DNA from 2 places in the Mesorhizobium sp. M0983 genome. Region 2 is predicted to be linked to the other one. Evidence: predicted binding sites of a transcription regulator. Region 2 holds the regulator's gene; the other holds the start of a gene.

Region 1 (15,332 bases), on a different contig from region 2:
CTAGAGGAGATTAAGCCATGCACCCGGTCAAGCATCTGTTCGAAGACATCTATCGCAATTATTGGGGCATCTCGCCGGCTACCGAACGGCCGGAGCGACGGCGTGTGGTCAAGACGACCAAGCGCGACGGGCAAGTCCGGCTCGAACGTCCGCGAGACTGAGCTGGCAAGACAGAGCTCGTGGATCGAGCGCGGCTGGTGAAAGAGCAGCGGCCGCCATTGGTTGTCGCATCAATGGCGGCGCGGGCGCACCAGCGCCGAGGCGGCCATCACCAGCCAGCCGCCGATCAGCAAGGTGCCGCCGATCGGCGCCGACATCGGGAACAGCCGCGAGCCGAGGAAGTCGCGAGCGAGGAGATCTCCCGAGAACAGCAGAAGCCCGACGAGGAGGATGAGGCTTCCGCTTCGCAGGATGGTATTGCCACCGAGCAGCCCGACGGCAAGCAAAACCGGCGCATGCATGAGCAGGAAGGACGCGGCCGTACCGACGAAAGCGCCGCCGAGATGCGCCGACGCCGCCGAAAGCGCCACGCCGGTTGCGCCGCATAGGCCGCCGGCAAAAATCAGAATGCGGCTGCCTGCCGCGTGTTCATCCGTGCTCATTTTCCAGGCCTCCGTAATTGCTGGCGACCGCCTGAGATAGCGCTGCGCGAACCGTGTCAGGATTTGCCGGCTTCCGCCAGCATGTCGCGTTCGCGGCGCGACTGGACCAGCCAGTTATAGGCCGCTCCGCCCGCCATCAGCACGGATGTGCCGAGAAACACCGCGCGCATGCCGAAATGGCCACCAACGAAGCCGCCGAGCAACGGTCCGGCGACCTGCCCGACATATTGCGCCGAGATCGACAAGCCCAGCACATTGCCGCCGACGCCGTCAGGCACATTGTGGCGGATGACGCTGGTGATGCAGGGCAAAAGACCGCCAAGCGCCACGCCCATCAGGAAACGCAGGCCGACGAGCTGCCAGCCTTGCGTGACGAAGGCCTGCGGGATCAGGAGCAGCGCCGAGACTGCGAGCGCGGCAACGATGACGTTCCAGTGGCCGATACGGTCGGCGAGCTTGCCGAGCCGCGACGCCGACAGGATGGCGCCGAGCGCTGCCGCCGACATGACGATGCCGGAGACCAGCGTGACCTGGCTCGGATCTTCGATGAGCTGCTGGACATAGACGGTGATGATCGGCTCGATCGACATGGTGGCGAAACTCAACAGCGTCCCGGTCGCCAGCATGGCGACGACGGGGCGCTTGTCGGGAATTTGCGACCAGCCGCCTTTCGCCTTTTCTTCTGACGCGGCCTTGGCGGCAACCGGGCGAGGGGCCTCCTTGATCAGCAAGGTGGTTGCCAGAAAGGCCAGGAAAATGACGCCGCCGGCGAGCAGGAATGTGGCGCGGATGCCAATCAGCGGCGGCAGCGCGCCGCCGAGCAGCGGGCCGACCAGGGCACCGGCCGTGATTCCGGCCGACAGCACGCCCAGCGCCCAGCCGGAGCGATCCTTCGGCGTCTGCATGGCAACCAGGATGGTCGAGCCCGAAGAATAGCCGCCGGCAAAGCCGATCAGCAGGCGCAAGAACACCAATTGCCAGACAGTCTGCACCATGCCGGTCAGCGACATGCACATCGCCATGCCGAAACTGGCGCGCACCAGCATCAGTTTGCGGCCGTAGCGGTCGCCTAACCGCCCCCACAGGGGTGCGACCAGCGCGGCAGCAAGGAAAGTGGCGCCGTAGGCGATGCCCGACCACTGCACGATCGCCGCATGGCCCTCGGCGCCCAGCTGTTCGACGTAGAGCGGCAGGAACGGCAACAGCAGCGTCATCGCTGCGAGCGTGCTGAACGAGCCGGCAAAACACACGGCGAGATTGCGGCGCCAGTGGACGTTATGCGTGCCTTGCACGGCGAGGGTGGCGTCTTGCGGCATGTCAGAGACTGCTGTCGTTGGGTTGCTGCGGATACCATTTTGGGATACCAAACTGGTATCCGTCATGGACGCAAGGCTGGTCGCTGTCAATGCGGTCCCTGCAAAGTGATCGCCAGTAATGGCCGGTGAGCAGAGGGCCAATGAACCGGCTCCAACAACGGAACGCCAATGTCGCAGATGCAGAACGTCGAAAAGCAGCTTCGCGAGATGATCCTCGGGCTCGAGATCGGTCCCGGCGAGCGGCTGACGGAGCGCTGGGTCGAAAGCCGCTTCGGCGCCTCGCGCACGCCGGTCAGGGCGGCGTTACTGCGGCTCGAGACCGAAGGCCTGATCTGCCGCGACGGCCGCGGCTGGACGGTCTCGCCCATCAATCTTGCCGAGCTGGAGCAGATCGCCGTCTATCGCGAGGCGGTCGAGGTCGCGGCAGTCAGGCTGACTTGTGCCTTGCAGGACAGGGGTGCCGTCGAAATCATCGAGGCGATGCTCGATTCCTGCGACGACCAGACGCCGCGCGAGGAATGGCATCGTGTCGGCATGGATTTTCATATCGAGCTGGCGCGCCTGTCAGGCAACGAGTTCCTGTTCAGAGCGGTTCGTGATGCGATGACGCGCCTGTCGCGCGCCCGCTGGCTCGAGGTTCGCGACGAGGCAGCGCTTGGCCGTGCCTGGGCCGAACACCATGACATTCTGTCGGCGGTGCGGGCCGGCGATGCCGACGGGGCCGCCTGCCTGCTTTCATCTCATATCGACGGTAGCCGCGACCGGCTGGTCACGTCGTTGCGCAACGACCGGCGCGGCCTGCGCGCCAGGGGATTTGCCGTCGTCGCTTGAGTGAGGATCGGCGGCCATTGATCACGAAAAAGGCAGATGAGCGAAGAAAGCTACTTTCGGTCTCGCTTCGCAAATGCCGATGGCGTAAGAGCGGCGATGGAAAACAACCGATTTGACACACCCGTGACCGTCAAGGGCGCGGCGGGAAGCAATCAGCTCTTGCGTACGGCCCGCGAGGCTTCCGACTACCTCCTCAACAATTGGCCCGGCAAGCGCAGCCCCAAGCACCGCGAAGCGCTGCAAGCCTGTCATGATGCGCTGGCCGGCGACAAGCCGGCCATGAACGCAAGACGGGCCTTCATTGCCGCCGCCCGCGAAGTGAACGTCTTCGTCAGCGACAAGGCGCCGGCCTGAGGCATAGCGGGGACTTGATCGAGACCCGGGCCGCCTGACAGGCCTGATATCATCACTCGGCCGTTTCGGTGTTGGTTTGGGACTCGCTTTCGCCCTCGGGCTTCGAGCGCTCCTTGGCCGCGACCTTGGCAGCCTGCTTTTCCGCCTTCTTGGCAGCCTTCTGCCGGTCGCGTTCCTTGCGTTCCTGACCGTAGTTCGGTGCTCGTGGCATATCGTTTCCTTTCATTGTGCTTGGCCTTTGCCTAGGAGCATTGGGCCACAAACACAACACCGCAAGGCACGATCGGCTCCATATCTCGTCGCAGTCCGGGGAGCCCCGCTTCAGGGCGTTTTTTCAGGCGCCGTCCCGGTCGAGGACGAGATCGGCGGGCCCGAACCGGTCCTTTGCCGTGAATTGCTGGTGCCAGTAGGGATAGAGCACGGGCGGCCTGCTGACCACGTCGAGGCGTGTGCGCTCCTCATCGCCGAGCACCAGGCTTGCAGCAGCGATATTGTCCTTGAAATGCGCTTCGGTTCGTCCGCCGATCACCAGCGAACTGACGGCGGGCCGGCCAAGCAACCAGGCAAGCGCCACCTGCGCTGCCGACACGCCGTGGTTCTTGCCGATATCGATCAGCACGTCGACGATCCGCCACAGCCGGTCCTCGTCGCGGATCGGGCGGTTCCGACCAGCCGCTGAGCTGGCGGGCGGTCGGCTGGTCACGGTGATATTTGCCGGACAGCAATCCGCCGGCGAGCGGGCTCCAGACCAGCACGCCGAGCCCCTGGTCGACCGAGATCGGCAACAATTCATACTCGGCCTCGCGGGCTTCCAGAGTGTAGTGGATCTGCTGGGTGACGAAGCGCGGCTGGTGATGACGGTCACTGATACCGAGCCCCTTCATCACCTGCCAGCCGGAATAATTGGAACAGCCGACATAGCGGACCTTGCCCTGCGCGACCAGCGTGTCGAGCGCGGCGATGGTTTCCTCGAGCGGTGTCAGGCCATCCCACTCGTGCAGGAAATAGATGTCGATGACATCGGTCCTGAGGCGCTTCAGGCTCCTCTCGCATTCGCGGATCAGATGATAGCGCGACAGGCCTTCATCATTGGGGCCTTTGCCGATCCGCATGCGCGCCTTGGAGGCGATCAACACGTCGCCCTTGCGCTTGCCGCCGAGCGCCTCGCCGATGATCTCCTCTGACACCCCGTTCGAATAAACGTTGGCGGTGTCGATGACGTTGATGCCGGCATCGATGCAAAGGTCGATCATCCGGCGCGCCTCGTCGAGATCGGTCTTGCCGACCGCCGAAAACGCGCCGCCGCCGCCGAACGTCATGGTGCCCATGGTCAGCGTCGAAACCTTCAGCCCGGAACGGCCGAGAGTGCGGTATTCCATGTCGTATCCTCATGATTTATCGGGAAAGGGCGTTTCAAACGACAGCCCTGAATGAACCGGGCATTTGTAGGATAATTCGTTCCGCTTGTCGCCCGTGTTGCAGGGCAACATCGATCACATCTTACGGATTGGACGCGCAGCCAGCGCAACAGCGGCTGCAATAAAACCGTCATTGCTGGCCTATACTAACATCGGTTCAGCGCTTCGATTTCCGGCCGCCGGGCCGGGCGGCAGAGCGCCTGACAGCGGCCGACACGGCCTGTAAGCGGAGCAGCGCAAATGACCGAGATAAAACAGAATTCCCCGGCCAGGGACTGGCTGGAAGCGGAACTCGCCGACACGCTCGACGAAGATTATGAGCTGGAAATCTCTGAGCCGGCGCTGTCGATGGAGATCGCCAAGATCTATAAGAATGCGCATCCGCCATCGATCGACCGCCTGCAATATTTTCGGGATCTAATCACGCTGCAATCCGAATTGATCAAGCTGCAGTCCTGGGTCGCCTATCACAAGAAGAAGCTCGTCGTGGTATTCGAGGGCCGCGACTCGGCGGGCAAGGGTGGCGTCATAAAGCGCATCACCCAGCGGCTCAATCCGCGCATCTGCCGCGTCGTAGCACTACCGGCGCCGACCGAGCGCGAGAAGTCGCAATGGTATTTCCAGCGCTACGTTCCGCATCTGCCGGCCGGCGGTGAGATCGTGCTGTTCGACCGCTCCTGGTACAACCGCTCCGGCGTCGAGCGGGTGATGGGCTTTGCCCAGCCGGATCAGGTCGAGGAGTTCTTTCGCGACGTGCCGGATTTCGAACGCATGCTCCTCCGCTCAGGCATTACGCTTGTCAAATACTGGTTTTCGATCACCGATGAGGAGCAGCAGATGCGCTTTTTGATGCGCATCCACGACCCGATGAAGCAATGGAAATTGTCGCCGATGGACCTCCAGTCGCGCGTGCGCTGGGAGCAGTACACCAAGGCCAAGGAAGAAACCTTCGCCCGCACCAACATCCCGGAAGCTCCCTGGTTCATCGTCGAGGGCAACGACAAGAAGCGGGCGCGGCTGAATTGCATCGACCATCTCCTCAAGCAAATGCCCTATGAGGAGGTGCCGCACGAGGAGATCACACTACCGGAGCGCGTCTTCAATCCCGAATACGAACGTCAGGTGCTGCCGCGCGAACTGTATGTGCCGGAGAAATACTGACTAAAGCAGCGAGGAGGGGCGCTGCCTCCGTGGGCAGCGCCCTGCAACAAGCTAGGCGCGCTCGATGATGACATGCGTGGCCTTCGGCGTCGCGACCTGCTCGCTGCAGCGGTAGCCGAGCTTGGGCATGTCGATGCCGGCAAAAAGGCTCTCGCCTGCGCCGAGCAGGACAGGTGAGATCGCCAGATGCATCTCGTCGATGAGCTTTTCCTTGAGATACTGCCGGATCGTAGAAACGCCACCGCCCAGCCGTACATCCTTGCCGTCAGCCGCTGCTTTCGCCTTCTCCAGCGCTGAGTGGATGCCGTCGGTCACGAAATAGAAGGTCGTGCCGCCCTCCATGACAATGGGATCCCGCTGATGGTGCGTCAGCACGAAGACCGGCACGTGGTATGGCGGATTGTCTCCCCACCAGCCTTTCCAGCTCTCGTCAGGCCACTCGCCGCGGATCGGCCCGAACATGTTGCGGCCGAGGATCCAGGCGCCGACATTCTCGAAGCTGCGCGCGGCGAACGCCTCGTCAGTGTCCGTGGTCCCGCCATCCTTGCCGAGAACCATCTTGCGGAAGGTGCGGGTGCCGAACATCCATTCGTGCAGGGCTTCCCCGCCAACACCCAGCGGGTTCTTCAGGTCTTGGTCGGGACCGGCGCCGAAGCCGTCGATCGACAAGGTGAAAGCGCTGACGCGAAGTTTGGACATGAGAGCCTCCTTGATAACCAATTGTGAGATGCACGCAGTTATCGGGTAGCTTAACTGATTGCATTTTGCAAGCGGTTTTTTGAATCGCCGGGGCCAATCGCTTCCAAATCATGTTGGAATGACCAATCTCAATGTTGGCGCCGCCCCTCATCCGCCTGCCGGCACCTTCTCCCCGTATAGTGACGGGGCGAAGGGGCTGGCCGCAACCTCGGCGATGTTTTTGCAACGCTGGAGATTGGCGAAATCTTTTGCGAACGCGTCTTTCTCCCCGTCACTATACGGGGAGAAATGCCCGGCAGGGCAATGAGGGGCAGCGCAAACCTGAAGCGATTGCCTGCGGTGGCCATGTCGCGCTTTGGACGAAGGAACGTTACTCGATGTGGGCGCTACGGAGGCGCATCACCCCTTCAGCATCTCAGCCACTTCCGGCGCGAAATAGGTCAGGATGCCGTCGCAGCCGGCGCGCTTGAAGGCCAGCAGCGATTCAAGCATCGCCTTTTCCCCGTCGATCCAGCCATTGGCGGCGGCGGCCTTGATCATCGAATATTCGCCCGACACTTGATAGGCGAAGGTCGGCATCTGCAACTCGTCCTTCAGCCGGCGGATGATGTCGAGATAGGGCAGGCCGGGCTTGACCATCAGCATGTCGGCGCCCTCGGCGAGATCCTGCTCGGCCTCGCGCACCGCTTCGTCGGAATTGGCGTGATCGATGTAATAGGTCTTCTTGTCGCCCTTGAGCAGGCCGGCGGTGCCGACCGCCTCGCGGTAGGGGCCGTAAAAGGCGGATGCGAACTTGGTCGCATAGGACATGATCGCTACATCCTGAAACCCATTGGCGTCCAGCGCATCGCGGATGGCACCGATCCGGCCGTCCATCATGTCCGAGGGGGCGATGATGTCGGCCCCTGCCGCCGCCTGGATGACGGCTGCTGCCGTCACCTGCTCCACCGTTTCATCATTGACGATAATGCCGTCGCGCAAGATGCCGTCATGGCCATGCGAGGTGAACGGGTCCAGCGCCGCGTCGGTGATGATGCCGATCTCCGGCACCGCGCGCTTGATGGCGCGGGTGGCGCGGTTGATGATGTTTTCCGGATCGAGGATGTGCGAACCGGTCTGATCGCGCAGGCCGAGCTCGACATTGGGGAAAGTGGCGATCGCCGGAATGCCAAGCTTAGCCGCGCGCTCAGCCTCCTTGACGGCGAGGTCGAGCGACAGGCGGAAGACGCCGGGCATGGCGGCGATCGGTTCGCGCACTTGTCTGCCGTCGACGACAAAGATCGGCCAGATCAGATCGTCGACCGAGAGCCGGTTCTCCTGGACAAGGCGGCGCGACCAATCGGCCTTGCGCATGCGCCGCAGCCGCCGGCTGCCGGTGATCTCGTCGACGCTGCGCGCGCCGGCAGGCTTTGCAGGGGTGAATTTGTTCATCGCCAAAACTCCGGATCGGGCGACTTTTACCACGAGCCTCCGCTGCTGACCAATGCGACACGATTGTGCCAGCGGTCCTGTCGGGCGCTATTCTGGTTGGCCATTGCCTGACAGGATCTGCGCAGCACCCCGCATGGCGACGCGGAATGCCTCGTCGAAGTTGACGCCGCGCACTTGCCACTTGTAGGTCTTGCCGGCCATGGCAAGCCGCCAATCGGCGATCCAGCCCAACTCCTTGTCGCTCCAGACTAGGCTGCCGGCCAAGAGCTCTTGGTTGCCGACAGTTCTCGCCAGCAATTCGGGTGAGAGCGCACGCACCTGTTCGAAAATCGCCCCGGTTTTTACCAGAGCGGCCTTGCTTGGAATGACGATCTTCATCGCCAACGGTCCGGCTGCCGATTGAAAGGACTCTGCCATATAGGGGCTTTCGTCTCCGTCGCTCGCCAAGACAAAATGCTGGCGTGCATCTTGCACAGCCAGCAGTACCGAGATGATCGGCCGCTCGCCGAGCCACGGCTTGCTGCCGAGCTCAGCAAGCACTTTATCGATCACCGGCGGCGTGTACTGGCAAGTGAGATCGTGCGGCCGGTCGTACGTGCCTTGATCATCATGGTTTGGAATACCTTCCATGCGATCGCGGTAGCGGAAGCTGCTGACGAAGCTGCCGGCCTTGTCGCGCAGTGCTGTCATCTGAGGTTTCGCCGGCAGGCGCTGGTCGCCGGATACCCGCACCAGCACTTTGTCGAGGCAGACCTTGAAGCCGGCCTGACGATGTTCTTCTCCCTGACCATTGACGATGGTTTGCGACTGGTAGAGTTCGGCGAGGCTTGTCGCCAAGGCTGGATGGCCAGCCAGGCAGGTGCCGATCAACCCGATTGCCATCAGCGCAGGGCGCGAAAATCGAATCATAGACGACGTCCCGTCGGTGCGCGTTGCAACGCGCCTGCCATGACTTTTTCGTCATTGCTGCCTCTAGCCATCGATTGTTAGCACCGGCGTCCGGTCCGGGCCAGAGGCTGCGCTGGCGTGCCCGCCATTGACGCGGCCATGCGCCACGCTTTAGCACTTCACTCCCGGCGGGGCGCGGGGAGGGTTCTCTGGCGATGGATTTTGGCGGAGGCGACGAGATTCGCTTCGAAAGATTGGGCAGGGCCGGCGTCGTCACGCTGACGCGGCCGCAGGCGCTCAATGCCGTAACCCACCGCATGGTCAAGGCGCTGGACAAGGCGCTGCGCAGCTGGGAGCGTGACGACGGCATTGATGTCGTTGTCGTCAAGGCCGAGGGCAGGGCGTTTTCGGCAGGCGGCGACATCCTTCATATCTATGAGGCCGGCCGGGCAGGAAAGCCTCCGGTCGATTTCTTCGCCGACGAATACCGGCTGAACGCCCGTATCGCCCGTTTCAAAAAACCCTATGTCGCGCTGATCGACGGCATCGTCATGGGCGGCGGCGTCGGCATCTCCTTCCATGGCTCGCAGCGGGTGCTGACCGAGAACGCCCAGTTCGCCATGCCCGAGGTCGGCATTGGCTTTTTCCCGGATGTCGGCGCCAGCCATCTGTTGCCGGATCTCGGCGGCAGCTTCGGCATGTATCTGGCGCTGACCGGCAACCGCATCCGCCATGGCGATGCTTTGTGGTCGGGCCTGGCCACGCATACGATCAGAGCGGAGGATCAAGCTGGCTTTCTCGACCGGCTGGCGGCAAGCGGCGACCCGGAATCGGTGCTGCGCGGCTGCTTCGTCCCGGCCAAACGCGAGACCGACATGCCGACGCTCGAAGCCATCGCCAGGCATTTCGCGCAGCCGTCGCTGGCCGATATCGTCGCCAGCCTGGAGCGGGCAGCCACTGCCGACGAGTTCGCGGCAAAGACGCTGGCCACCATCCGCACCCGGTCGCCGACCAGCCTGCATGTCGCCTGGCGCCAGATCAGAGCCGGGCAGACGTTGTCGATGGACGAGTGCATGAAAATGGAGTTCCGTATCCTCAACCGCATGCTTGCCGGGCACGACTTCTATGAAGGCATCCGTGCTGCCATCATCGACAAGGGCTCGACGCCGCAATGGCGGCCGGCAGGCATCGATAAGGTCAGCGCCGTCGACGTCGATGCCTATTTCGCACCGCTCGGCGGACGGGAACTGAAGTTGTGAGCGAGGCCGCCTCGAGACGCGTGGTGCTGCAGCCCTCGACGGTCGAGGTCATCTTCGCCTGGTTCCAGCGCGTCATCGCCGGCTACTGCCTGCTGTTCGGCATCTTGTACTGGATCCGGCTGATCGGCTTTTACCCCGGCCCCTTATGGCGCTTCGACCTGATGCCGGTGCACTGGCAGGTGGCGGCGGTGGTGCTGGCGGTGTTTTTTCCATTCGCCGCCGCCGGCCTGTGGATGCTGGCGTCCTGGGGGCCGGTGATCTGGTTCATCTGCGCGGTGACCGAGACGGTCATGTATGCCGGCTTCCCCGAGCTGTTCGGCCACCGGCTGCTGATCGTCGCCTCGCATCTTGCGGTGGCGCTGCTCTACATCGTATTCCGCGTGGTGATCTGGATCCAGAAGCGGCAGGCCCGGCGATAGCAATTCCGGTCAAGGATCGGTGGCTAAATCTTTAGGTTAATTATCCTTGCTCGGGTGACCGCCCGTTAAGCCTCTTTCGAAACCCCTTACCGGTAAGCTCTTGTTAGCCTTGGCGTTTAAGTCGAATTTTATGAGTATTCGATAGTGTCGTGATCAAGGTGAAGAACAAAAAATCACCGGGCGACAAACGAGAGGCAAAGACAATGATCAATTCGCGTCCGGCGGCGAAGACCGCCAACGTATCCGATGACCGCCGCGAGGCGATCCGTTCGCTGTACATGGAATCGCTGCAGTTGGTCGAACGGCTGCATCGCCGTCTGCTTGACGTGATCAAGGACGAATTCGACCGCAACGGCCGCTCCGACATCAACGCCATCCAGGCGCTGCTCCTGTTCAACATTGGCAATTCGGAGCTGACCGCCGGCGAACTGCGCTCGCGCGGCTACTATCTCGGCTCGAATGTCTCCTACAATCTGAAGAAGCTGGTCGATCTCGGCTTCATCAATCACCAGCGCTCGCGCATCGACCGCCGTTCTGTGCGGGTTTCGCTGACGCCGAAGGGCAATGAGGTGGCGGAGGTCGTCGCCGGCCTATATGAGCGCCATGTCGGCTCGATCGAGCAGGTCGGCGGCATCAACACCGAAGAGTTCAAGCAGATGAACCGCGCCCTCCAGCGGCTGGACCGGTTCTGGAACGATACCATCGCATACCGGATGTAATCGCACCCGCTGCATCAAGATCTGAAGCTGGACCACGGAAGCGCTCCCGCGGAGCGGACCAAAGGCCGATGCCGAAAAGCACCGGTCTTTCCGTTTCGTCAGGCCGGCCGATCCAAATTCGAGCAACAGCCACGTTGCCGCCATATTCCAGTGGAACCGAAGATGCGGGTGATGCTGGGGCCAAAGCCGTGCATTTGTCCTGTGCTCAAATCACTTCATGTGTTTTTACACCGAAGTGATGCGGGCCATGGTTGGCTAATTGTTAAGAAGCCAACTCTAGAGTGCGGGCGAGACCGCCCGGTAGGTTGAATTGTAGCAAGAATGTCTGGACCGCCCATGAGAACCAGCCGCCGTTTCTTCCTTTCAGGAGCCTCCGCGCTCGCAGCCGCTATGGTCGCCGGCCGCGCCAGTGCGCAGGATGTGATCGGGGATATCCTGAAATCCTCGGCCCGCGGCAATTGGGACGACCAGTTCGACGCCCGCCCCAGCCAGGGCGGCAAGGTGGCCTCGACGCTGCCGATCTTCAGCCTGCAGACCGTTTCGTTCACCGAGCAGGCGGTCGCGCAATACCAGAACATTGTCGCCCAGGGCGGCTGGGAGCCGGTTCCCGACACCAAGAAATTGCAGCTCGGCGTCGACGATCCGGACGTGGTCCCGCTGCGCAAGCGTCTGATGATTGCGGGCGATCTGGCGCAGAGCGCCGGCATTTCGACAGCCTTCGATTCCTATGTCGACTCCGCGGTCAAGCGCTTCCAGGCGCGCCATGGCCTGCCTGCCGACGGGACGCTGGGCCAATATTCTTATGCCGCGATGAATGTTTCGGCGCCAATTCGGCTCGGCCAGTTGCAGACCAATCTGCAGCGGCTGCGCGAGCGCGCCGGCACGCTGGGCAACCGTTACGTGCTGGTCGACATCCCGGGCGCCCAGATCGAAGCCGTTGAGAACGATCGCGTCGTGCTGCGCCATACCGCAATCGTCGGCAAAATCGACCGGCAGACGCCGATCGTCAATTCCAAGATCAACGAGATCATCGTCAATCCCTACTGGAACGCGCCGGTCTCGATCGTGCGCAAGGACATCATTCCGCTGATGCGGAAGGACCCCAACTATCTCAAGGACAGCCACATCCGTCTGTTCGCGCCGGATGGCAGCGAGGTTGATCCGCTGACCGTCGACTGGTCGACCGACGACGCCGAGAAGTACCGCTTCCGCCAGGATCCGGGCGCTGGCAACGCCATGGCCTCGGTCAAGATCAATTTCCCCAGCCCGGACGGCGTCTACATGCACGACACGCCGCAGCAGAGCCTGTTCGGCAAGATGATGCGCTTCGATTCCTCGGGCTGCGTGCGCGTCCAGAACGTGCGCGACCTCGTCACCTGGATTCTGCGCGATACGCCGGGCTGGAATCGCCAGCACTTCGAGGCGGCGATCAAGAGCGGCGAGAACGTCCCGGTGCAGGTCACCAATCCGGTGGCGGTCTATTTCCTCTACATCTCGGCCTGGTCGACGGGGCCGGGCGTGGTGCAGTTCCGCGACGACATTTACGGCCTTGACGGGGCCAACGAGCTGCAGATCACATCCGCGCTCTAAGCAGCTGAGCTCATTTGCAAAAGGCCGCCGCAAGGGCGGCCTTTTTTATTGTCGTCGTCGTTCTCTGAGCTTTGCGCATGATTCCGAAAATCGGCTCGCCACGGATCACATGCAAACCATGCGGCGCTGTTCAGGAAATCACGCGAAGCCCTGCTGTCGGCCGGCAGGCGAGGAAATAATGTGCTTTCAGGGCGCTGGCGCAATCCGGCCAGCAAATTTCGCGCAGCAAACGTGGCGGGCCGAAAGCAACTGTGTTAATGGCGCGACAGACCCCGAACCTTGAGGATTTCAGCCCATGGCAACAGCAGCGGCAGTGTCGAACAAATTCGAATCCTTCTTCGAAACCACGCTTGCCGATGCCGACCCCGAGATTTTCGGCGCCATCCGCAACGAACTCGGCCGCCAGCGCCATGAGATCGAGCTGATTGCCTCGGAAAACATCGTCTCGCGCGCCGTGCTCGAGGCGCAAGGGTCGATCATGACCAACAAATATGCCGAGGGCTATCCGGGCAAGCGCTACTATGGCGGCTGCCAATTCGTCGATGTCGCCGAGGAACTGGCCATCGAACGCGCGAAAAAGCTGTTCGGCTGCAACTTCGCCAACGTCCAGCCGAATTCCGGCAGCCAGATGAACCAGGCGGTGTTCCTGGCGTTGCTGCAGCCCGGCGACACCTTCATGGGCCTCGACCTCAATTCCGGCGGCCACCTGACGCATGGCTCGCCTGTCAATATGAGCGGCAAATGGTTCAAGGTTGTCTCCTATGGCGTGCGCAGGGAAGATCATCTGCTCGACATGGATGCGATCGAGAAGACCGCCCATGAGACCAAGCCGAAATTGATCCTGGCCGGCGGCACCGCCTATTCACGCGTCTGGGACTGGAAGCGTTTTCGCGAGATTGCCGATTCGATCGGTGCCTATCTGATGGTCGACATGGCCCACATCGCCGGCCTGGTCGCCGGCGGCGTGCATCCGTCGCCGCTGCCGCACGCCCACGTGGTCACCACCACGACGCACAAATCGCTGCGCGGCCCGCGCGGCGGCATGATCCTTTGCAATGACGAGGACATTGCCAAGAAGATGAACTCGGCCGTCTTCCCCGGCCTGCAGGGCGGACCGCTGATGCATGTCATCGCCGCCAAGGCGGTGGCTCTGGGCGAAGCGCTGAAGCCGAGCTTCAAGATCTACGCGGAGAGCGTCGTTGCCAATGCCAAGGCGCTGGCCTCCAGCCTGCAGGAAACCGGTCTCGACATTGTCTCCGGCGGCACCGACAATCATCTGATGCTGGTCGATCTGCGTCCCAAGAACGCCACCGGCAAGCGCGCCGAAGCTGCCCTTGGCCGCGCCAACATCACCTGCAACAAGAACGGCATCCCCTTCGATCCGGAAAAGCCTTTCGTCACCTCGGGCGTTCGGCTCGGCACGCCGGCCGGCACCACACGCGGCTTCGGCCAGGCCGAGTTCCGTGAGATCGGCAAGCTGATCACCGAAGTGCTGGATGGACTGAAGGTCGCCAATTCCGATGAGGGCAATGCGGCCGTCGAGGCAGCCGTGAAGGCCAAGGTGGCGGCATTGACGGATCGTTTTCCGCTTTATCCGTATCTTGGTTGACCGACGCTAGTGACCTCCATGTGCGGGACAATCCCGGTGCGACAGCAAGGCACCTGCGGAGAAGCTCAATGATGCCAACTTTCCGTTTCGCCGGCTTTGGTGCCTTGCTGGCATCGGCTATCTTGCAGCTGTCCGGCCTCGCCTTGGCACAGACCGAGCCGACCCCGGCAGCACCCAAGACAGAGACCTTCGGCAGGTGGTCCACCACGGTGGACGAGGTCAACACCGGTGAGGATGTGCGCAAGACCTGCGCCGCCTCGACGGTCTTTTTCGACGCAAACGGCACCAGCGGCACCCTTACGCTAGCCATCTCGAATGGCGACGTACTGCCGCCCGAGGGCTATCCGAGCCTCATCATCGCCGTGAGAAACGGTGACTTGCCTAAGGGCGACAACATCCCGGCGGTGTTCCGCGACGTCAACGACAAGATCAAGGCTGGTTTTCATCTTATCGCCGACGGCCAGTGGATAGTGAACAACAAGCCCGAGACAACCCTCGCCATACTGCGTGCCATGCGCCGTACCAGCGCCCTCGATGTCAGCTTCGCCGACAAGCCGGTCGCAACCATATCGATGGACGGCTTCACCAAGGCCTATCGCTATCTCGGCACGTCCTGCGGCTTCCCGACCGGCGACGTCGCTCCCTGATTGGCGGATTGCCGTCCAACTGATTGCCGCTCTCGCAATTTTCCTCGTGCCTCGCTATCTCTGAGACGCGATCGGTCATCGGCCATACTTTGCCATCGTGGCAAAAACCTCTAAGCCTTTCGCTCCACGAGAATCGCGAACCGAAGGCTCTCCATGCGCTGTCCCTACTGCCAGTCCGAAGATACGCAGGTAAAGGATTCGCGCCCCGCCGAAGACGGCGCGGCGATCCGCAGGCGGCGCGTCTGCCCGGATTGCGGCGGCCGCTTCACCACTTTCGAGCGCGTCCAATTGCGCGACCTCGTCGTGGTGAAGAAGTCGGGACGCAAGGTGCCGTTCGACCGCGACAAGCTGCTGCGCTCGGTCGAGATTGCGGTACGCAAGCGTAACGT
Region 2 (15,332 bases):
CTTGAGAACCTCACCACCAAATGCGTGCACCGCGCCCGCGACGCAATCGAACCAGGCATCAAGTACCAATACGATCTCGTCTGCATCATGAACCTCGGATAGATCGGTGAAACCTCGAAGGTCCGCGCACAGAAGCGCAGCCCGTATCGTCTCTCCCTTTACTCGACGAGAATGACCGTTGAGCACATGTGCTGCACTGCGCTTTCCCAAATATGCTTCGAGCAATGCGCGTTTCGCGGACCGTTCTGCGAGTGCGGTCATCGGAGCCGCAGCAAACCGGGAGATTTGCCGCAGCAGCTCTGACTGCGCCTCATCCGGAGTATGATCGAACGCCCACACCAAAGTCGGTGCGACACCGCCCGCTCGCTCGTCGAACACCATCGCCCGCGTCGTGCCAAGCCACTCCCGCAGCACGAGCCGGGGATCGGCATTCTGGCGGTCGGCGCCTATGCCCAAAGCCTCGACCACTTCATTCCCAGGCGCTCGCCAGAGCCAGATGCGGCGTGAAATGATCGGGTCGGGAGCATCCTGCGCCAGCGCGCCGGCGATGATCGGCAGGCCGTCTTCCATCAAATGCGTTGAGAGCTGCAATAGAAGTCGCCCACCGTCGCCAATATGCGCGGCGTCGTCCAGAAGGAATGAAAGCGAGTTTGCGAGAAGCATCGGCAGAAGGTCACTCGGCACAGGCTTATGCTTACGCCTCGAACATCTTCTTGCAACTCCCCACATTCGCTTCAATCATGCACGGTATTCGATGCGGATGTGACCTGGAGTGAGCGATGGCGGAATCGGTTTACACAGAGATTGAGGTCGCCGCGCCACAAGCGACCGTGTTCGCGCTTTTGACGGATCCGGACCAGATCGTGCGATGGATCGGGACCGAAGCGAATTTGGATGCATCGCCGGGCGGTCTGTTCCTCGTCAATGTCGGTGGTCGCCATATGGCCCGCGGTGAGTTCACCGAGGTGATCCCGGTCCACCGTCTTGCCTACAGTTTTGGCTGGGAAGACAACGAGACCGTGCCGCCCGGCTCCAGCCATGTCGAGATCGACCTGATCGCGAGGGATGCGGGGACACTGATCCGCTTCACGCACAGCGGACTGCCGAACGCAAAGGAGCGTGACAGCCACCGAAGGGGATGGGAGCACTACCTCTCACGGCTGAAGATCACTGCCGATGGGGGACATGTCGATCCCGACGTGCCGATGAAGAATATGTGATTTTCATCTAAGGGCCGCGGATGCCCGTAATCCGAACCAGGCGCGGCATGCGTCAACGAGGCCCCTTTGACCTGCCGTCGCCAAACCGGCCGCTCGGGAAACCCAGCGACCTGCGGGCTGCCGCACCATTACAGCTGCCGGCGACGGATCGTTTCGGCGAGCTCGGCGAAGGCGTCCGCGATCCCGGTGCCGCTCTTGGCGCCTGCGTGGAGTTCTTGAAACTCAGCGCTTCTGGCGCAACGCCTCGGATTGAATTAGCATCCGTTCATCAAAGCTCCGGCCGCACTCCTGCAGGATGCGGAATGCGGAGCGCAGGCGAGCGAGGCCGGGCGCGGTCACATGCCGGGCGCTGATCCAAGCGCGACTGGGCATCCGAACTTCCGTTCGGCGGCAAGACGGCGTGGCCGGGAGGAGTCAGATGCAGAAGCTGCAATCACAAGGCGTCCATCACATCACGCTGGTCGGCGCCGATCGCCAGAGCTCCATCGATTTCTGGGAAGGCGTGCTCGGCATGCCTTTCATCTTCGAGCAGCCCAACCTCGACAAAGCCAGCGAAAGCCATCTTTATTTCGATCCGGGCGACGGCCGGCTGATCACCGTCTTCACCGACGAGAGCCGCACGCCGGTCAAGCGGCGCACGCCAACCGATACGGGCTGCGTCCATCACATCGCTTTCGCGGTGTCGCGCGTCACCTTTTTGCAGGCGGTCGGCCGGCTCGACGAGCGCGCCATCAAGCACAGCGGCGTCAAGGATCGCGGCTTCATGGACTCGATCTACTTCGAGGATCCGCTCGGCCTGCTGATCGAGCTCGCCTCCTACCGTTTCGAGCCGCCGGCGGGCTTCACCCATGCCGACGTGTTGATGCAGGCGCACAAGATCCGCGTCGCGCGCGGCGACTACGCAATAGCCGAGGTGCATCTCGCCGACGCGATCCAGGCGCTTGTCGAGCGCTCCCGCGCGACCTTGTCGGAAGACCGCGCTCCGAAAGATCCATACTGACGACAGGCCAAACAAAGGGAGGACACAATGGCAAAGACGACAACGAAGAGTGCGAAGAAGCCGGCCGCCAAGGCCGCTCCGAAACCAGCTGCCAAGGCCGCGACAAAGCCTGCTGCCAAGGCGTCGAAAGCGTCCGCCAAGTCGGCAACGAAAGCCGCCGCAAAACCTGCAGCCAAGGCATCCGCGAAGTCCGCGCGGAAGGCCGTAGCGAAATCAGCGAAAAAACCCGCGCTGATGCTCAGCATGCTGAAGCCGAGCGTCAACAATATGAGCGTACGGGTGTTTGCGCGCGCGGCCGGGCTCGACCATTCCGAGACCGACGTATGGGGCCACACGCGCTCGCCTGAATATATGGCGCGAAACCCGGCCCACCTGACCCCGATGATCGAGGACAAGGGCCTGCCGAGAGGTGTCTTGTGGGAAAGCTGCGCCATCATGCAGTACCTCGCCAACAAGCACCGGCTGGAAAAATTGTACCCTAAGGAACCCGCCAAGCGGGCAATGATCGACAGTGCCATGTTCTACCTGATCGGCACGCTCTACCCCTATGTGGCGCGCGCCACCTATCCAGCACTGAATTTCCCGCAATATGCCGGCGAGGTCGGCCACAGCGACGCTCATCCCGACAGAAAATCGGAAGCCCAGAAGGCCGCGGCGGCCGCAATTGCCGAGCCGCTGGAGGTCTTTCACAGCTTCTTCAGGAACGGCAAGCCGTTCATCGGCGGCAAGAACCCGTCGATCGCCGACATCCGTCTGGCGGCGACGCTCGAGTTCCTCGCCGTCATCGACTATGCGCTGCCCCAATGGGCAAAAGACTATATGACGGCGATCGAGAAGAAGCTCGGCAAGGCCTATGCCGAGCCGGCCGGCGATGTGCGCGGCTATATCGCCTATGTGCGGTCGCAGGCCAACGCCTGAGGCACGTGCAGGCCGGCGATCGTCCGTACGTTCTGCAGGAGCCGGTAACGATCTGGGGTAATTCTTTTTACTCTCCCCTGTTTGCACGATGTGGGGAGCTTAAGGTTTCGTTAACCGAAACCCTTTCTACTGTATCCACCTCCAGCCCGCGACCACGGATGTACTGGCGCGGATGGAAAGCAAAGGTCGGCTGCTCGCCGGCCTTTTGCTTGTTGCAGCCCTGCCGAAGTTGCGGTCGACGGCGCTTCCCGACGCCTGCATGGCTGATGAAGCGCGTTGCTGGCACCTTGTCATCGCCGATGTCGGCCCTACCATCGAAGTTAGTCAAGTCCTCGAGGGCGGTTCAAGGACAGAGGCCCTGTCATGAAAAGCATTGCTGGAATGGTGGTGATTGCAGGCGCCATGCTGGCGGGCACAGCCGGTCAATCGAATGCAGCGACGCTCAACACCATGCCCGAGGTCGGGGCTGCCATCCAGGCGTGCTGGACCCCGCCAGCGAATGCCGGGAATTCCACCGTCACCCTGAGCTTCAGCTTCAGGCGCAATGGCACGCTGATCGGCCGGCCCAAGCCGACTGCCATCCGCGTGGCCGGCGACGAGAAGGCGCGGCAAGCTTTTGTCGATGCGGCGATTGCGGCCGTGGACCACTGCCTGCCGTTGAGCCTTTCACCGGCGCTGGCTGAAGGCATCCCGGGCAAGGTGTTCACTCTGCAATTCAACTCGCCCAAACAAAAACAGCCTGCAACGCGAGTGCAGGCTTCGCCTTGATCTTTTCCGACAACCGGATTCCACTTTTCGGGATCTAGCGCATGTCGAGCAAAAGTGTGCAGCGGTTTTGCGACAACGACATGCATGAAACAAGAACCTAAGCGCGTCGCATGAGGCCCCATCGACCGCGATGCGCTTTAGTGGCGGCTTCGTCTGGCCTCGACATGTCGCGCCAGTTCCGGCATTTCGAAGACATAGTCGCTCCAGGCCGATTCCGGAATCTGGCCGGCGAGATAGCACTCCAGCAAAAGCCTCTGCTCGTGGTCGAGCGGCCTCGGTGTGCGTTCATGGTCCAGCCCAAGTGAATGGAACAGATTCCTGGTCAGGCCCGCGACAGTGAAATGAATCGACATTTTGCGGTCTCCTCCTTTGGCCGCTCAACGCCGAACTTGGGGCTAAGGTTTCAGCAACGGCCGGCCGGTAACGCCGGATTGATCGCGGTGCGGAACCGGCCGGGTGCTTCAAACTTCGCCGTGGCGCGAGTTCGCCGGCGTTGCTGCCGGTTCGTCTCAATCTTGAAATAAAAATGTAATATTGAATTTACGCCAGCGGATATAATACACTAGAACTAAAGTCTCTGGTGGCGGTGCGGTCTACTTCAATTAGGTAAAACTGATTTAGCCAGTACTTAACCATAGTCGACAAAGAAATCCTATTCTCGGCGCAACAAGGACAATGGTCGCTCCAATGACACGCTTCTGGCTTCTCACGATTCTGATGCTGGTGTCGGCAATAGCCGTTGCGCTCGGCACGTCCTCCTCCTATGCGGATAGCTGCGGCGCGATCAGGAGCCAATTGCTTTCGGCGGGGCGTGGCGCCGGGACCAGCCCCGAGCTTGCCCAACTACGCCGGCAACTCGCCGCGATTCAAAGGCTGGAGAGACAGCGCCGATGCACGGCGAAAACGGCCGGGTTCTTCTTCAACCCCTGCGCCGACCTCGTAAGCAGCAAGGCGGAGGTGCAACGGCAGATCGCCAGACTGTCGAATTCGGGCAGGGACACCTCCGGCCTGAAGGCCAGGTTCGTCGCGCTAGGCTGCGCCGCCCCCGCTGCCAAGAAGCAGCAGGCGCAGCAGAACCAGCCGCAGGCACAGCAGCGCACAGCACCAAAACCTCAGTCCGCAGGCGCAATAATGGGTGGCAATCGGATGCTGTTTTGCGTTCGCTTGTCGGACGGATATTTCTTCCCCGCGCCAAAATCGCAGTTCGCCAAGAACGACGATCTGAAGGAAACGGTCGATCAGTGCCGCTATATCTGCGACGATGCCGGCGTCGAACTCTATACGCTGAGCGATGCCACCCGCGAGACCGAAGAGATGATCGCGCTCGAGACGCAAAAGCCCTATGTGGAGCTTGCGACCGCCTTCAGGTACCGCGACGACGCGAACTTCAAGGCCTGCGATGTCAAGCGCTATTACCAGCGCGTCGCCGAACTCAGGGCACGAACCGTGACACCGGCCAACATGAGCAACGCCATCATTCCGTTGCCGACGGCAAAGCCGGATTTTGGCATCGTCGCGGAAATTCCTGAATCCGGGATCCAAACCGCCGGTACCGCTCTCGCAGGGGAAAAAACGCCGGTTGCCGAGGTACCAGGGGCTGCCCAGCATCAGTCGGTCGAAAGAGCGATCGGCGCGCGGCCGGTGAGAGTGGTCGGGCCGGCCTTTTTCCCGGCGGACTGACCAAGGCAGGCGATGTCCCGAGACGGCGAACGGCTGGCCGGATAGCCGCTTCAAGGCCTACAGCCGCACGCATCGACCGACGGCCGGTTGGTTATTCGCAGACCATGCGGGCCCGTTTGCCGGGCTGGCTGACATTCCTGCAGGTGAGCGGCTTCGCCGGCTCCGATGACAGCATGGGCGGATTGGCGACCTTCCTTCGTGGCGCTGCAACGGAAGCTGCGCTCCGGCGCACCGCCGGCCTTTTCGGCGTTTGAGGCGCCACAGGAAAGACATCGGTCTCCAGCTGCGACTGTTCGGCTTGCGCCTGCGGAGAAGGCCGGTCCCAGAAACGGCGAACATCGAGCGGCTTGGGAATGATCACGGTGCCGTCATAGCTGCGCGCGCAGCCGGTTCCCAGAAGCAGCGCCAGGCACAGGAAGACAGGCAGAATCCGTCGAAACATCAGCAACACCCCTGCAAGCTTATAACGCTGCTTCGGCCCAACCGACAACCGGCGGAATAGTGCAGAGGGAGTAGGTAAGGTGAAGTAGAAATCGTCGCACTTCCAGTCGAAGGCCCCGCTCGAAAGATCGAGCGCCGGGTCGGGCGCGGATGGAGGTCCAGCGCGAGGCGAGTTAAAACCTTGCGATTCGTCACCGCTTCCAGCGTAAGGCCATGGTGCGATCGCACCATACCCAATGGCGCGCTCAGTCGCGACAATGGGATATTCGAAGTTCCGCTCCTCCAGTTACGGGCGGGAGCAGCGACCGCCGGCAAGAAACAGGGTCAGATTTACCCCAACGGACCTGTTTCGGCGATGGCGCGGCCATGACACGTTCTGGCTGCATGCAACGCGCTCCCGTCCGGCTTTTTTCTTCTCAAGGTCAGTGGCTGCTATCGTCGAGCGGACAAAGCCGGCCGGAATTCACGCAAGCTGCTGATTCCAGCGGCAAACCGCGGCCCATGCCGACAAAGCCCGCGGCCGTTCCTTCTTAACCCGGCTGGACGACGTTACCGGAGCGACATGAAACTGTCATGCGACTGTAATAATCGGGGGCTATTGGCCTCAGCGGGCGCCGGAGGAATGGCGCCGAGAGACCATATTCCGAACAGGAGCAGGCCACATGAGACATTTCATCCGCTCGGCGGCCGTTGCGATTGCAATGGCTGCGGCGACGACTACCCTCACCCTGTCCGCCGCGCTCGCCGCGGACATCTCTGGCGCCGGCGCCACCTTCCCCTACCCGATCTATGCGAAGTGGGCCGACACCTACAAGAAAGACACCGGCATTGGGCTTAACTATCAGTCGATCGGTTCCGGCGGCGGCATCAAGCAGATCAAAGCCAAGACCGTTACCTTCGGCGCTTCTGATGCGCCGCTGAAAGGCGAAGAGCTTGAATCGTCCGGATTGGCTCAGTTCCCGATGGTGATGGGCGGCATCGTTCCCGTCGTCAACCTCGAAGGCATCAGGCCGGGCGAGTTGGTTCTCGACGGCCCGACGCTGGCCGACATCTTCCTCGGCAAGATCACGAGCTGGGATGACGAGGCGATCAAGAAGCTCAATCCCGACGTCAAGCTGCCTTCGCAGGCGATCGCGGTCGTTCACCGTTCTGATGGGTCGGGCACGACGTTCAACTTCACATACTACCTCGGCGACGTCAGCGCGGACTGGAAAGAAAAGGTCGGCGTCGACAAGGCCGTGGAATGGCCCGTGGGCATCGGCGCCAAGGGCAATGAGGGCGTTGCCAACAACGTCTCCCAGACCGGCGGCGCGATCGGCTATGTCGAATACGCCTATGCCAAGCAGAACAAGCTCACCCACACCGACATGATCAACAAGGACGGCAAGAAGGTCGAACCCACCGCGGCGGCATTCTCGGCGGCAGCGGCCAATGCCGACTGGAGCTCGCAGCCGGGCTATGGCGTCATCCTCGCCAACGAGCCGGGCGCCGAGTCCTGGCCGATGACGGCGGCAACGTGGATCCTCCTGTACAAGAAGCCGGACGATGCCGCGACCACCGGCGAAGCGCTCAAATTCTTCGCCTGGGCATACGACAAGGGCGACGAGATGGCCGGCGAGCTGGACTACGTTCCGATGCCCGACAAGGTGGTCGAGAGCGTCAAGGCCATGTGGGCCAAGGAAGTCGTCGGCAGCGACGGCAAGCCGCTCTACTCGGCTATGTAATCTCCTCCAGGGAGGGCGTCGACGGCGCCCTCCCTGTTGCCTTCAATCGCGAGGACCCAATGACCATCGCTTCCGATGCCATGCTATCATCTGCAGCCCGGGCCAGGGAAGCTACGGTGCGGCGCTTCGCGCTCACAGACGCCATATTCCGCGGACTCACCCGCGCTTCCGCAATTCTTGTGCTGGTCATCCTCGGTGGTGTCGCAATCTCGCTGTTTGCCGGCTCATGGCAGGCCCTGTCGTCCTTCGGGTTCTCTTTCCTGACGACTGAGAGCTGGAATCCGGTTACGGAAAAATTTGGCGCGCTGGCGCCGATCTACGGCACCCTGGTCACGGCGGCCATCGCCATCCTGATCGCGGTTCCGATCGGCATCGGCATTGCCGTGTTTCTCACCGAACTCTGCCCGCGCCCGCTCAGGCGCCCGATCGGCATAGCGGTCGAGCTGTTGGCCGGCATTCCCTCGATCATCTACGGCATCTGGGGCCTGTTCGTGTTCGCGCCGTTCCTGCAGACGACGATACAGCCCTTCATCATCAACATCTTCCACGGCGTGCCGGGACTATCCAGCCTTTTCGCCGGCCCTCCTTACGGCATCGGCCTTCTAACCTCGGCGCTGATCCTCGCCATCATGGTACTGCCCTTCATCACCTCGATCACCAAGGACGTCTTCGATACGGTGCCGGCGGTGCTGAAGGAATCGGCCTACGGCATCGGTTGCACGACCTGGGAAGTGACCCGGCGCGTGGTCATTCCCTATACCCGCATCGGTATCATGGGCGGCGTCATGCTTGGCCTCGGCCGCGCGCTCGGCGAAACCATGGCGGTGACCTTCGTCATTGGCAACGCTCACCGCATCAGCGCCTCTCTGTTCGCGCCGGGCACGACGATCTCGGCGACCATCGCCAATGAATTCACCGAGGCCGACGGCGATCTCTACACCTCCTCTCTGGTTTCGCTCGGCCTGATCCTGTTCGTCATCACTTTCCTGATCCTTGCCGCCGCCCGCTATATGCTGATGCGGATCGACGCCCGTACGGGAGCCTGACCGATGTCGACATCCTCATCGCTCCACAGCCGCCGCAAAGCCAGGAATTCGGTGATGATGGCGCTTTGCGTCGTCGCCGCCGGCATCGGGCTTGCCTGGCTGGCGCTCATTCTCGGTGCACTGGTCTATAAGGGCACAGCCGGGCTTTCGTTCGCGGTCTTCACCGAGATGACGCCACCGCCAGGCGAGGCCGGCGGCCTGCTCAATGCAATCGCGGGCAGCCTGCTGATGACGATCATCGCCGTTGTCGTCGGCACGCCGATCGGCGTGCTGGCGGGAACCTACATGGCCGAATATGGGCGTTTCTCGCGCATCACCACCGTCGTGCGCTTCATCAACGACATCCTGTTGTCGGCGCCCTCGATCATCATCGGCTTGTTCGTCTATGAGTTGATGGTGCGGCCAATGGGGCATTTCTCGGCCATAGCCGGCGCCGTTGCGCTTGCCATCCTGGTCATTCCGGTGGTCGTGCGCACCACTGAAGACATGCTCAACCTGGTGCCGAACGCGTTGCGTGAAGCCGGTGCCGCGATCGGCGCGCCGCGTTGGGTGGTGATCCGTTCGGTCGCCTACCGCGCCGCATTGTCCGGCATCGTCACCGGCATATTGCTGGCGATAGCACGCATTTCCGGCGAGACGGCGCCGCTGCTCTTCACCGCGCTCAACAACCAGTTCTGGAGCAGCAATATCAACGCGCCGATGGCCAGCCTGCCGGTGACCATCTTCCAGTTCGCTCTCAGCCCTTACGAGGAATGGCAGCAACTGGCGTGGACCGGCGCACTCATAATCACCCTGACGGTTCTGGGCTTGAGCATCCTCGCCCGCAGCCTTACCGGACGCAGAGAGGACAGATGACACAGATGTTGTCCCCGGACATGACGATGACCGAAACGGTCGCCGAGAAGACGAAGATCGAGGTCAAGAACCTCAACTTCTACTACGGCCAGAGCAAGGCGTTGAAGGACATCACCTTGTCGCTGCCCGAGCGCAGCGTCACTGCCTTCATCGGCCCTTCGGGCTGCGGGAAATCGACGCTGCTGCGTGTGTTCAACCGCATCTACGAACTCTACCCGAAGCAGACAGCCGAGGGCCAGGTGCTGCTCGACGGCAAGAACATTCTCGACCGCTCGCAGGATCTCAATCTCCTGAGGACCAAGATCGGCATGGTGTTCCAGAAGCCGACGCCGTTCCCTATGTCGATCTACGAGAACATCGCCTTCGGGGTCAGGCTCTATGAGAATCTCGGCAAGTCCGAAATGGACGGCCGCGTCGAACAAGCGTTGAAGCGGGCCGCGCTGTGGGGCGAGGTCAAGGACAAGCTCAACGCCAGCGGCTTGAGCCTGTCAGGCGGCCAGCAGCAGCGGCTTTGCATTGCCCGCACCGTGGCGGTGAAGCCGGAAGTCATTCTGCTCGATGAGCCGGCTTCGGCACTCGACCCGCTGTCGACCGCCAAGATCGAGGAGCTGATAGACGAGTTGCAAGCCGATTACACGATCGTCATCGTCACCCACAACATGCAGCAGGCGGCGCGCGTGTCGCGCCAGACCGCCTTCATGTATCTGGGTGAACTGGTCGAGTTCGACCGGACCGAGAAGATCTTTACGTCGCCCCGCGAGAAGCGCACGCAGGATTACATCACCGGCCGCTTCGGCTGAGCCGTTCCGATCATGCATATAAGGACAGGACCATGGGCGAACACACAGTCGCTTCTTTCGACGAGGATCTCGAGCAGATCAGCAAGCTGATCCGCGACATGGCCGACCTCGCCGGTTCGATGGTCGGCGGGGCGACCAAGGCCCTGTTGAATTCTGACAACGTGCTGGCGCAACGCGTCGTTTCCGACGATGCCATCATGGATGCGCGTCAACGCGAACTGGACGACCGCGCCATCACCCTGATCGCCAAGCGCCAGCCGATGGCCCACGATCTGCGCCATGTCGTCGGGGCGATCCGCATGGCCGGCGATCTCGAACGCATCGGCGACCTTGCCAAGAATATCGCCAAGCGTGTGAGTGCGGTCGGCCTTAGCGTCACACCGCGCGACCTATCGCATTCCATCGATGCGATGGCGCAGCTGGTGCTCATCCAGGTGCAGGGCGTCATCGAGGAGTATGCTGCAGGCGATGCGGCCGCGTTGGCCAAGCTACGCGCCGCCGACGAGCGCATCGACGTCAAATATACGTCGGTGTTCCGCGAACTGTTGACCTACATGATGGAAGACCCGCGCAACATCACCGCTTGCACGCATCTGCTGTTCTGCGCCAAGAATCTGGAGCGGATCGGCGACCATGTCACCAACATCGCCGAAAATGCGTATTATGTGCTGACCGGCGAGCAATTGCCGGTCAATCGTCCGAAGCAAGACGAAACGACAATGTCCGCACCGGCGACATGATGGGGGTGCCCAGCCGATGATCGCACCACGCATAATGGTGGTGGAGGACGAGGAGCCGTTGGGTGTGCTGCTCCGCTACAATCTCGAATCCGAAGGCTACCAGGTCGAGGTGGTGACACGCGGCGACGAAGCCGAGATCCGTTTGCAGGAGAATGTGCCCGATCTTCTGGTGCTCGACTGGATGATACCAGCGGTTTCCGGCATCGAGCTCTGCCGCCGGTTGCGGGTGCGCCCCGAAACCGAACGGCTGCCGATCATCATGCTGACCGCGCGCGGCGAGGAGAGCGACCGGGTACGCGGTCTTTCGACCGGCGCCGACGACTATCTGGTCAAACCGTTTTCGACACCGGAATTCATGGCCAGGGTCAAGGCGCTGCTGCGCCGCGCCAAGCCGGAAGTGCTGTCCAGCGTGCTGAAGGTCGGCGACATCGTGCTCGATCGCGAATCGCACAGGGTGTATCGCAAGAAGACCGAGATCCGGCTCGGGCCGACCGAATTCCGGCTGCTCGAATTCATGATGCGGCATCCGGGCCGCGTCTTCTCGCGCAGCCAGTTACTCGATAATGTCTGGGGCGAGACGATCTATATCGACGAACGCACCGTCGACGTGCATGTCGGGCGGCTGCGCAAAGCCGTCAACAACGGCCGCATGCCTGATGTCATCCGCACCATCCGCGGTGCCGGCTACGCGATCAGGGAAGATTGACCCGCCCAGTCAGGCTACGTTCTTTCTGACGCCGGGCCTCATTTGCGCGCCCGGCGCGAAAATCTGCTGGTCGACGAAGCTTAACGCCCGCATTGCACAGCCTTCGCGGATCAGCGGCAATTCGTTCGGCTCGGTATCGAAGGAGATCGAGCCCGAATGCTGGCCGCCGGCGGTCTGGGCGATGGCCTTCCGCAAGGCCGGCTCGATCAGATCAAAGGCGGCGGCACTGGCGCCGACCATTGCGACCGGTGCCGGATCGATCAGCGCGAACAGCGAGCCGAGACCGAAACCCAGCGCTTCGCCGGCCTTGCGGTAGGCTTCGCGTTCCGGCCCGTCCTTCTCGCGCGCCCGAACCGCCAGCGCGCGCATGTCGGCGTCGCTGACGTCGGCGACCGGTTGGCTGTCTTCGCTCATCTGCGTGGCGTTGCGCCAGATGGCGTAATTGCCGGCATAGGCCTCGATGCAGCCGCGCCGCCCGCAACGGCAGAGCGCGCCGCCCGGACGATGGATCATGTGGCCAAACTCGCCGCCCGAGGAATGCGTGCCGGTGAACAGCTCGCCCTTCAACACCAGCCCCATGCCGATGCCGTGCGAAAGCAGGATGGCGATGAAGTCGTCGCGATAGCGATCCGGATCGCGCCAGCGCAAAGCCACCGCCATCATATTGCAGTCGTTCTCCACCGTGGCCGGGATGCCGAATTCATCTTCCAGCATGTCGGCAAAGGCGATGTCCGTCTGCGGCGTGATCGGCGACCACAGCATGGCGCGTGCAGGGGAGTCGGTAATTCCCTGAATCGCCAGGGCGATGCGGGCGACACTGCGGACGTCAAGATCTGGATCGTCCAGCCGGCGCCGGACGATGGCCATGCATTCGCGGATCAGTTCGTCGCGCGGCATGGTCAGCGTGTCCAGCCGGCGCTGTTCCTCGGCGACCACCTGCCCCGCATAGTCGATGATGGCGGCCGACAGGAAATTCAGCGACAACACCACGGTCAGCACCGCCGCCGCTTCCGGATTGAGGGCGAGGCCGACCTGCGGACGACCGCGTTTCAACGAAACGGGTTCGCTTGCCTTGCTCTCGGCGAGGATGCCTTCCCGTATCAGGTCGGAGGAGATCGCCGATATGGTCGAATGGCTGAGGCCGGTGGTTGCGGCGATCTCCGTACGCGATGGCTGGCCGGCCCGGCGCACGGCCGAGATCACCATCGCCCGGTTGCGCCGGCGCAAATCGTCATGGCGGATTCCGACCGACATCGTTTTGCTTTCCTCCCGGTTTGCCGCGGCCGCTCATGAACCGGAAGCCGTCGGTAATGCCGACAAATAGTGTCAGATGAGGCAAATAGTGTCAGATGCAGGTGGCGCTGTCATCGTTTATTCCGAAGCTCGAAAAACTCGCAGCAACATCAAAATCCATCAGAATCGATGTTGACAGCAGCGGGAGATCGGGCCAGTATTTTTTCGAGGCTCGAAAAAATTAGCGCCTCTAAGCTGGCCTTTGGGGCCAATTGGTCACGCCGTACGCGGCGCAGGGAGGATATGATGAAGAAATTCACGACCGCCATTCTGGCGGGTGTCGCCATGACGCTGGCGCTTGCGTCGGTGGCGCAGGCTAAGGACAAGGTCATCGGCGTTTCCTGGTCGAACTTCCAGGAAGAGCGCTGGAAGACCGACGAAGCCGCAATGAAGGCGGCCATCGAGGCCGCAGGCGACAAGTATATTTCCGCCGACGCACAGTCCAACCCCGGCAAGCAGCTCACCGACGTCGAGAGCCTGATCTCGCAGGGCGCCAACGCACTGATCATCCTGGCGCAGGACGCCTCGGCGATAGGGCCGGCCGTGCAGAAGGCGCTGGACGAAGGTATTCCGGTTGTCGGCTACGACCGGCTGATCGAGAACAAGGACGTCTTTTACCTGACCTTCGACAACAAGGAAGTCGGCCGCATGCAGGCCCGCGACGTGTTCAAGGTGAAGCCGGAAGGCAACTATGTCTTCATCAAGGGCTCGGGCGCCGATCCGAATGCCGATTTCCTTTTTGCCGGTTCGATGGAAGTGCTGAAGGACGCCATCGACAGCGGCAAGATCAGGAATGTCGGCGAGGCCTATACCGACGGCTGGCTGCCGGCCAACGCCCAGAAGAACATGGAACAGTTCCTGACCGCGAACGACAACAAGGTCGATGCGGTGGTCGCCGCTAACGACGGCACTGCCGGCGGCGTCGTCGCCGCACTGACGGCGCAAGGGTTGGCTGGATCGGTTCCGGTCTCGGGCCAGGACGGCGACCACGCCGCGCTGAATCGCATCGCGCTCGGCACACAGACGGTCTCGGTGTGGAAGGACGCGCGCGAGCTCGGCAAGAACGCCGCCGAGATCGCCTCACAATTGGCCGACGGCAAGCAGATGACCGACATTGCCGGCGTGAAGGATTTCACCACGCCCGGCGGCAACACCGTAAAGTCCCTGTTCCTGACCCCGGTCGCCATCACCAAGGACAACCTCAACGTCGTCATCGACGCCGGCTGGATCAAGAAAGAAGAGGTCTGCGCGGGCGTGGCGGCGGGCGCTGTTCCGGTCTGCAACTGATCCGAGTTTCCGAGAAGTCCGAACGCCGCGGCCGCTTGCCGCGGCGTTTTTTCAAGAAAGAATTGTTTTTCCGCTTCCGGCGGATAACTTCTAGGCTGCTTCCGGCATCCGCGGCAGACGGCAACCCGGCGGGAGAAACATCATGACCGACACGACTTCCAACACGCCGGTCGACAGCTCGACGGCAGACCGGGCGCGGGAATCGGAGCTCGGCGTCGTTGCCCGATTTCTCAAGGCAACCGAACTCGACACGCGCATGCTCGGCATGGTCGGCGCGCTGCTGGTCATCTGGGTCGGGATCCACATACTGTCGGGCGGGCTCTTCCTGACGCCGCGCAATCTCTGGAACCTTTCGGTGCAGACCTCGTCGGTGGCGATCATGGTGACCGGCATGGTGCTGGTCATCGTGATGCGCAACATCGATCTTTCCGTCGGCTCCGTGGAAGGCGTGATCGGCATGGTGATGGGCGTGGCGCAGGCCGAATTCCTCGTCCGCATCATGGGATTTCAGCTTGGCAGCCCCTGGCTGTGGGTCATCGCACTGGCCGCCGGCCTGGTGCTCGGCCTGGCTATCGGAGCGTTTCAGGGTTTCATCATCGCCTATCTCCAGGTTCCTGCCTTTATCGTGACGCTCGGCGGATTGCTGGTCTGGCGCGGCATGGCGTGGCTGATCACCAGCGGGCGCACCGTTGCGCCGCTGGACAGGACCTTCCAGCTGATGGGCGGCGGACCACGGGGCTCGATCGGCGCCACCTGGAGCTGGATCGTCGGTGTCCTCGCCTGCGCGGCCGTTGCCTTCATGCTCTTCAACGGCCGCTCGCAGCGCAAGCGCTTCAACTTTCCGCTGCGCCCTG

The links. Region 2 encodes PhoB, which activates phosphate uptake and scavenging genes when phosphate is short. Its sites were predicted from a motif close to TGTCATNNANCTGTCAT; they were not measured.
Region 1: ppk2 (polyphosphate kinase 2) is a predicted target of PhoB. The motif match lies at 4,639-4,655, and genes of this name have one in related genera.

What each region holds. Positions count from the first base shown of each region.
Region 1 covers NZ_JAMYNH010000011.1:85,961-101,292, forward strand. Annotated here, with positions in the region: gene NKH71_RS20545 (hypothetical protein) at 18-161, shown strand; gene NKH71_RS20550 (DUF423 domain-containing protein) at 231-602, opposite strand; gene NKH71_RS20555 (multidrug efflux MFS transporter) at 659-1,918, opposite strand; gene NKH71_RS20560 (GntR family transcriptional regulator) at 2,087-2,749, shown strand; gene NKH71_RS20565 (DUF982 domain-containing protein) at 2,846-3,103, shown strand; gene NKH71_RS20570 (hypothetical protein) at 3,156-3,314, opposite strand; gene NKH71_RS33495 (aldo/keto reductase) at 3,438-3,677, opposite strand; gene NKH71_RS20575 (aldo/keto reductase) at 3,562-4,482, opposite strand; gene ppk2 (polyphosphate kinase 2) at 4,762-5,682, shown strand; gene NKH71_RS20585 (dihydrofolate reductase family protein) at 5,734-6,381, opposite strand; gene hemB (porphobilinogen synthase) at 6,781-7,812, opposite strand; gene NKH71_RS20595 (DUF2066 domain-containing protein) at 7,900-8,721, opposite strand; gene NKH71_RS20600 (enoyl-CoA hydratase/isomerase family protein) at 8,916-9,959, shown strand; gene NKH71_RS20605 (DUF6163 family protein) at 9,956-10,378, shown strand; gene ldtR (transcriptional regulator LdtR) at 10,582-11,097, shown strand; gene NKH71_RS20615 (L,D-transpeptidase family protein) at 11,434-12,687, shown strand; gene glyA (serine hydroxymethyltransferase) at 12,983-14,296, shown strand; gene NKH71_RS20625 (invasion associated locus B family protein) at 14,365-14,943, shown strand; gene nrdR (transcriptional regulator NrdR) at 15,097-15,332, shown strand, end outside.
Region 2 covers NZ_JAMYNH010000003.1:71,243-86,574, reverse strand. Annotated here, with positions in the region: gene NKH71_RS06880 (adenylate/guanylate cyclase domain-containing protein) at 1-663, opposite strand, end outside; gene NKH71_RS06875 (SRPBCC family protein) at 780-1,220, shown strand; gene NKH71_RS06870 (VOC family protein) at 1,639-2,220, shown strand; gene NKH71_RS06865 (glutathione S-transferase family protein) at 2,248-3,138, shown strand; gene tolA (cell envelope integrity protein TolA) at 3,520-3,906, shown strand; gene NKH71_RS06855 (hypothetical protein) at 4,044-4,259, opposite strand; gene NKH71_RS06850 (DUF2865 domain-containing protein) at 4,594-5,586, shown strand; gene NKH71_RS06845 (hypothetical protein) at 5,678-6,028, opposite strand; gene pstS (phosphate ABC transporter substrate-binding protein PstS) at 6,690-7,751, shown strand; gene pstC (phosphate ABC transporter permease subunit PstC) at 7,811-8,797, shown strand; gene pstA (phosphate ABC transporter permease PstA) at 8,801-9,652, shown strand; gene pstB (phosphate ABC transporter ATP-binding protein PstB) at 9,649-10,452, shown strand; gene phoU (phosphate signaling complex protein PhoU) at 10,485-11,192, shown strand; gene phoB (phosphate regulon transcriptional regulator PhoB) at 11,209-11,898, shown strand; gene NKH71_RS06810 (ROK family protein) at 11,908-13,152, opposite strand; gene xylF (D-xylose ABC transporter substrate-binding protein) at 13,438-14,478, shown strand; gene NKH71_RS06800 (sugar ABC transporter permease) at 14,621-15,332, shown strand, end outside.